DNA from 3 places in the Colwellia sp. M166 genome. Region 1 is predicted to be linked to each of the others. Evidence: predicted binding sites of a transcription regulator. Region 1 holds the regulator's gene; each other region holds the start of a gene.

The links. The regulator FNR, encoded in region 1, switches genes on or off when oxygen is low (the NO sensors DNR and NnrR bind a similar motif). The targets are predictions, from matches to a motif close to TTGATCTAGATCAA.
Region 2: the regulator FNR is predicted to act here: its motif matches at 812-825, upstream of tehB (tellurite resistance methyltransferase TehB).
Region 3: the regulator FNR is predicted to act here: its motif matches at 1,663-1,676, upstream of FGD67_RS08330 (adenosylcobalamin-dependent ribonucleoside-diphosphate reductase).

Annotation. Positions count from the first base shown of each region.
Region 1 is NZ_CP040755.1:4,275,415-4,277,689, forward strand. Features, by position in the region: gene uspE (universal stress protein UspE) at 1-287, opposite strand, end outside; gene fnr (fumarate/nitrate reduction transcriptional regulator Fnr) at 461-1,180, opposite strand; gene FGD67_RS19325 (sulfite exporter TauE/SafE family protein) at 1,234-1,896, opposite strand; gene ccoS (cbb3-type cytochrome oxidase assembly protein CcoS) at 1,901-2,152, opposite strand; gene FGD67_RS19335 (heavy metal translocating P-type ATPase) at 2,149-2,275, opposite strand, start outside.
Region 2 is NZ_CP040755.1:652,959-655,233, reverse strand. Features, by position in the region: gene FGD67_RS03030 (DNA-3-methyladenine glycosylase I) at 1-215, opposite strand, end outside; tRNA gene FGD67_RS03025 (tRNA-Ser) at 378-468, shown strand; gene tehB (tellurite resistance methyltransferase TehB) at 915-1,481, shown strand; gene FGD67_RS03015 (sulfite exporter TauE/SafE family protein) at 1,531-2,259, opposite strand.
Region 3 is NZ_CP040755.1:1,836,839-1,839,113, reverse strand. Features, by position in the region: gene FGD67_RS08330 (adenosylcobalamin-dependent ribonucleoside-diphosphate reductase) at 1-1,520, opposite strand, end outside; gene FGD67_RS08325 (methyl-accepting chemotaxis protein) at 2,021-2,275, opposite strand, start outside.

The sequences.
Region 1 (2,275 bases):
GGGCGGTTATGCCAAATAACTTGACAGTCAATACTGATTTCGCCGGTATTGAGTTCTGAAAGAATGGATTGTAACCATTGTGTTCTGTCATTTATTACCGATTGACGCATGGCTTCACGCTCATCGCTTGATAGCATGGTAGTCATTTCATAAGAAAAATCATATATGGTCAAAAATGCGGTAATGCTAGCGCCGGTTTTACGTGCAAGTTCGATGGCACGTTTTAACGCTTTTTGATCTTCAGTTGTTGGATCAACAACCGCGAGTATTTTTTGATACTTTTCCATAGTTAATTCCTTTATCAATTACCTACTGTACTTATAACAATAGTCTACTTTGTAACAATAATAGTTGTTTTAAATCAAATTATTATCGTGTCAAATATAAATGGTATTTCACGCTAAGCATAGCGTGAAATACCTGAATAAGGAAGTTTATGATGTTAGGTGAGAAAATTAAATTAGAGTGCTGCGCACTCGTTTAATTTATTAATATCTAGAATAATAATTAACTTACCATCGACTTGAATTAAGCCATTCTTATGGAAGCGATTAAGCAGACGGCTAATCGTTTCAACGGTTAAACCAATATAATTGCCAATATCACTGCGAGTCATTGATAAACGAAACTCAGAAGCTGATAAGCCACGAGCATGATAACGACTGCTTAATGCACTGATAAATGTTGCTAAGCGTTGCTCAGCATTCTTCCGATTCAGTAAGGTTAACATTTCTTGATCTTCACGAATTTCTGTACTCATCATACGCAAAATTTGTTTCTTTAATTTTGGCATCGTATTAGACAGAGCGTCGAGGGTGTTATAAGGAATTTCACAAACCATAGAGGTTTCTAAAGCCTTAGCAAAACTTGGATGCTCTGATTCTGCGATCGCATCAAAGCCAAGTAAGTCGCCAGCTAAATGAAAGCCAGTAATTTGCTCTTCACCTTGTTCGTTGACGGTATAGGTTTTAAATGTACCTGAACGAATAGCATAAAGGGCGTGCATAGGCTGACCATCATTGAAGATTTGCTCACCTTTATGAATAGGTCGTTTACGGTCGATGATATTGTCGAGCGTATCGAGCTCTTTATCATTAAGAGAAAATGGCAAGCATAGTTCGCTGATACTGCAATTTTGACAGTGAATATGTTGCTGACCTGTGCATGATTTTTGACTCATAATAACCTATAGCTTTTTTTGGCTTTTTAATGACTAGGATCATATTAGATGTATTATAAATATGCAATAAGTATAGTGTAAAAGCCATAAAAAATAACTGAAATGGCGGCTAACTTCCTGAATAATGCATTACTCAGCAATGACTTAATGCTGATTGTGCCTAATGATACTGAAAGTAAAGCAGGTAAAGTGCCAAGTCCAAAGAAAAACATGATCAGAGCGCCATTAATTGCATCGGCACTAGCCAAAGCCCAAGTTAGAGTTGAATACACTAGCCCGCAGGGTAGCCAGCCCCATAATGCGCCTAAAGCGAAAGCGCTGTTAATATTTTTAATCGGAATGAATTTTTTTGTTTTTGGTGAGATATGACGCCAAAGGTTTTTGCCTAAATGCTCAACATGACTTAACCACATTAACCATTGTCCTAGATATAAACCTAATAGGATAAGGAAAATACCCGCAATGGTTTTCAGTAATGAAACAGGCAAACCAATTTCTTTTGTTGCCATTGAGCTGGTGAAGGCGACTAGAGCACCAATCACACTATAAGAAGCAATACGGCCAAAATTATAGGCAAAGATAATAACGTATTTTTTCTGTTGAGAGGCATCTGATATCGCGGTGGTTAGCATAGTACTGATACCACCACACATCACCACACAATGCCCTGAGCCCAGCAAGCCAATAATAAAAGCAGAAAAAAAATCAAGGCTCATAAAACTACTTTTTAACCTGATTACTTATTACTATTTTGTCTTTCTGCACTTTATTTTCATTAGGTACGCAATTTGTTGCTGTTGAGCTTTTGTTATTATCCTTAGCGGCTTTATCATTGTCATCATCAAATAAAATACTCATGCCTTGCTTTTCCAAGTCATCAAATTGCTCGGTTTTGACGGCCCAAAAAAATAGGTAAATACCGATAATGGTAAGTAAAATTGCAATGGGAATTAGAACATAAATCACACTCATTTTTTTAACAACCTTAAAGAGTTACTCACTACGAGTATTGAACTGGCAGACATGCCAATTACCGCCATATAGGGAGCAATATAACCCATAACAGCCAGTGGTAATACAATGGCATTATAACCA
Region 2 (2,275 bases), 1.2 Mb from region 1:
TCGACATCAAAATTGGCAAAGGCTTTTCTGTAGCCATCACGTCTTTTTAAAATTGTGTACCAGCTTAATCCTGCTTGCGCAGATTCAAGCACAAGGTATTCAAACATTTTATTATCATCTAGTACGGGTACGCCCCATTCTTCATCATGATAAGCAACATAATCTGGCTTTGATGTATCAAGCCATGGGCAACGGCAAGGTTTTTTTTCACTCACAAACTTTCCTTAAATGTAAAAACTGACAGTATTTGTTTAAATAAATGGCAAATTGTTGATTTTTTTAGCAAACAAACTTTTTTATAGAATAAATGCTTTACAAGACAATATCGAGTCTTTAATATTCGCCTCGTTCTGAAGCAGCAATGCTTTTTAACTTCAGGTGAGATGGCTGAGTGGTCGAAAGCACCGGTCTTGAAAACCGGCAAGGGTTTGTAGCCCTTCTAGAGTTCAAATCTCTATCTCACCGCCACATTCAGAAAAGCCCGTTACGAAAGTGACGGGCTTTTTGCTATCTGAGCGTTTATTTTAGAAAGAGGTTTGTAGCGCTAAACCTTCGAGTAGAGTTCAAATCTCTATCTCACTGCCACATTAAGAAAAGCCCGTTACGAAAGTGACGGGCTTTTTGCTATCTGAGCGTTTATTTTAGAAAGAGGTTTGTAGCGCTAAACCTTCGAGTAGAGTTCAAAGCTCTATCTCACCGCCACATTAAATAGAAGCCCGTTAATCAAAAGATTGACAGGCTTTTTGCTTACTGAATATAAAAAATATTATTAATGGGAATGCAAAATATCCGATCTCAACAGTGAATGTTGTTGATTAAGGTCAAGTGAAATCTAGAAAATATGACTATTGATATTCAGTCGAGTTACATCAGTAGTAAGATAACGGCCTTTATTTCAAAACTAAGTTGTTACCATGATAGAAGATCTAAATAGCCGCTACGGCTTAACTCCTGTGCATAGCGAAGTTGTCGAAGCATGCAAAATTGTTAAACCATGCCATGCCTTAGATATGGGCTGTTCAAATGGTCGTAATGCTCTGTATCTCAGCCAACTCGGGTTTAATGTTACCGCGATAGACACCAATGCAGGGGCTATTGATATGCTGCAAAGTATTAGTCTTGAACAAAATATGAATAATATTAAGCCGCAGGTGTACGATATTAATAATGCAAGCCTTAGTGAAGACTATGGTTTTATTTCCTGTACCGTAACGTTAATGTTTATCGACCCATCTCGTGTTGATGACGTTATAGCTGATATCCAAAAGCGAACGCTGTCTGGAGGCTATAACTTAATTGTATGCGCCATGAGCACTGAAGAGCACCCATGCCCAGTACGCTTTCCATTTACCCTAAAAACGGGGCAATTACGTGAAGCTTATGATGGTTGGGAATTTATTAAGTACAATGAAGATGTTGGTACTATGCATAATGGGGCAAAATTACAGTTTGCGACTATGTTAGCGCGAAAACCTGACTAAAAAACTAATTGCCAGTATCTACAAATATAACCGTGCTATGGCCACATATTTACTGAGACAAAAGCCAAATACCTAGAATTAAAAGTAGATAATTCATTACTTTTAAAAACAGTTGTTTATCTAAATGTTGATTAATTTTAACCCCTAGCCAATTACCTAGGAACGCTAAAGGAAAAAAAGCCAGTGCGGTTAATATCGTATCAAGTGATAGTAGCCCTAAAGAAACAACAGCGATTAATTTAACAATGTTCATGATGGCAAAAAAGGCGGCTGCGGTTGCAACAAATTTCGTTTGCGCTAAACCTATAGCGGTAAAGTAGATGATTAAGGGCGGGCCGCCGGCGTGAACTAATGTACTGGTTATGCCTGACGTTGCAGACATAACATACGCGCCGAAGCGATTATTAACCAAGCTGAGTTGCCGTTTTTTAAAGCCCATATTTTTAACCGCAAAGGCAATACAAATAAAGGCGATAAAAAAACGTAGATGATCTGCGTTAACAAAGTCCATCAGTAAATTAGCGCAGACAATACCGATAATGGCGCCGGGTATTAACTTGGCCAATAGCGCTTTGTCCCACTTTTTCCAAAAAATTTTTACGCTCATCATATCTGCGATAATCAGCAAGGGTAGCATCAAGGTTATTGCTTCAATAGCGCTGAATTTAAACATTAAAATCGGTACGGCAAATATGCCAAGTGCACCCGCAAAAGCTGATTTGGAAATACCAATAAGTAACACTACACTAGCGATAAGTATTATTGCTGATATTTCCATATTAATTACAACTTTG
Region 3 (2,275 bases), 2.4 Mb from region 1:
TAACGACTATATTTAGCATGTAATACTGCTCCGGTAATACGATCGCCAACTTTAATACCATCTTTTATCATTTCGGGACGTTTATTCAGCATAGCTTGGTCAACGGTAAAGCTTTGTTTGAGGATCGGGGCAGGGCCTTTCTCTTTTGCAAGTTTAAGCGCTTCTTGCCAACCCGTAATGGCGAGAATTTTTGATACCTCTTCGGTAAATGCAACGGCTTCTGGGCTATTATAAGGTATTTTAAGTAAGGTTAAAGCTGAGCCTAACCCGAGATAACCCATGCCATGTCGGCGTTTGCTTTCAATCTCTAGTCGTTGCTCAGCCAGTGGCAAACCATTTATTTCTACAACATTATCTAGCATACGAGTAAATATGCGGATGACTTTTTTAAATTTCTGCCAATTAAATTCTGCCTTATTAGAAAATGCTTGCTCGACAAACTTCACTAAATTGATTGAACCAAGCAAACATGCTCCATGTGGTGGTAATATTTGTTCACCGCAAGGATTACTCGCACGCAGTTGTTCACAAAACCAGTTGTTATTCATCTCATTGGCATGGTCAATTAGGATAAAGCCGGGCTCAGCATAATCAAAAGTATTACTCATGATCATATCCCACAGACGTTGTGCTGGAATATGTTGATAAATTCGACAGGCAATTTGCCCTTGTTCGTTTAGAATGTAATCGTGCTGTTTAATAAAGTCGGCATGATAGTGATTTTCTTTAAAAAGCACGGTTGAGCTATCATTGAGCTCTATATTATCTGCGAGGACTTCTTTATAAGTTAATGGAAAGTTTAATGGCCAATCGCTATTATTTTTTACCGCACTGATAAAATCATCACTGATCAATAAAGATAAGTTAAATTGGCGTAAACGGCCATCTTCGCGTTTGGCGAGAATAAAGTCTTTGACATCAGGGTGAGAGATATCAAATACACCCATTTGAGCACCGCGCCTGCCGCCAGCTGAGCTTACGGTGAAACACATTTTGTCGTATATATCCATAAACGACAAAGGACCGGATGTTGTTGCACCAGCACCTGCGACATAAGCGCCACTAGGTCTTAAAGTCGAGAATTCATACCCGATACCACAACCGGCTTTTAGCGTTAAACCCGCCTGATGTACTTGTTGTAAAATACCAGTCATTGAATCTTCGATGGTGCCCGATACCGTACAATTGATGGTAGATGTTGCGGGTTTAAATTTTGCTGCACCGGCATTAGAAATAATACGACCTGCTGGGTAAGCGCCAGATTGCATAGCCCAAAGAAATTTTTCTTGCCATTGTGTTTGATCTTTAACTTCGATATCAGCTAAAGCTTTGGCAATGCGTATGAATGTTTCATTTACGCAGGCTTCTTGGTTGTTACCGTGTTTATCTTTTAGTCGATACTTTTTATCCCATATATCGAGTGAAGCCGCTTGTAGTTCAGGTTGTTTGTCAGCTTTATCTTGTGATGAATTTGCTTTAGCTGCAATTTTTTTATCGCTATCAGTTTTAGGTACAATCATGGCTAATAATTTTTATTATCGAGTTACTTGGTTTATTTATGATAAATAAAATTATGTTACGCACAAGTTAGAAATACATATATGTGCATCTTGATCAATGTTTAGCACAATATGTAGTGTTTTTGTATTTTATAACTTGTAAGTGATCTTGATCAAATACAGTGACTAAAATTGCTTCTTGATAGGTGGGAGACGTAAAGTAAAGTTACTTAAGTCGGTATTTAAATGTCTTTTAAATGATTTTTGATAGTGATTTTATAAGTGCTTTATATTGCGCTAATGAATTTTAATCTGGTTATTATATCGGTGTGAAATATGAACAGGAGTCAACAACGGTTGCTCAATGTACGGTAAATTAATCTCGTAAAAGATGACATTGAACGCGACAGCTTGTGCATTTAAAGTTTTAATGCTTACCCGTAATCACCTCAACTTGCGGCTCGCAAGTTGAGGTGATTAAACAATCTGCTTGCATAGCACAGCTTATTTGTGCATTTTTACTATTTACTTGGCGGAACAAAGGTGCTGGCAACATTAGTAATATTGTCAACGCTAGCTGATAGCATGAGCATTTCATCGGTAACAATATCGGTTTGCTGCCAAGTGCGCTCGATGGCTTGTTGCACGTCGATAACATATTCATTGATAGTAACTGAGGTAACGCTTTGTTGTTCAGTTGCTGTTGCTATTTGATTCGCAACATCAGCAACTTTTTGCACACGGTCAACAACATCAGCAATTTTTTGATTGGAGCC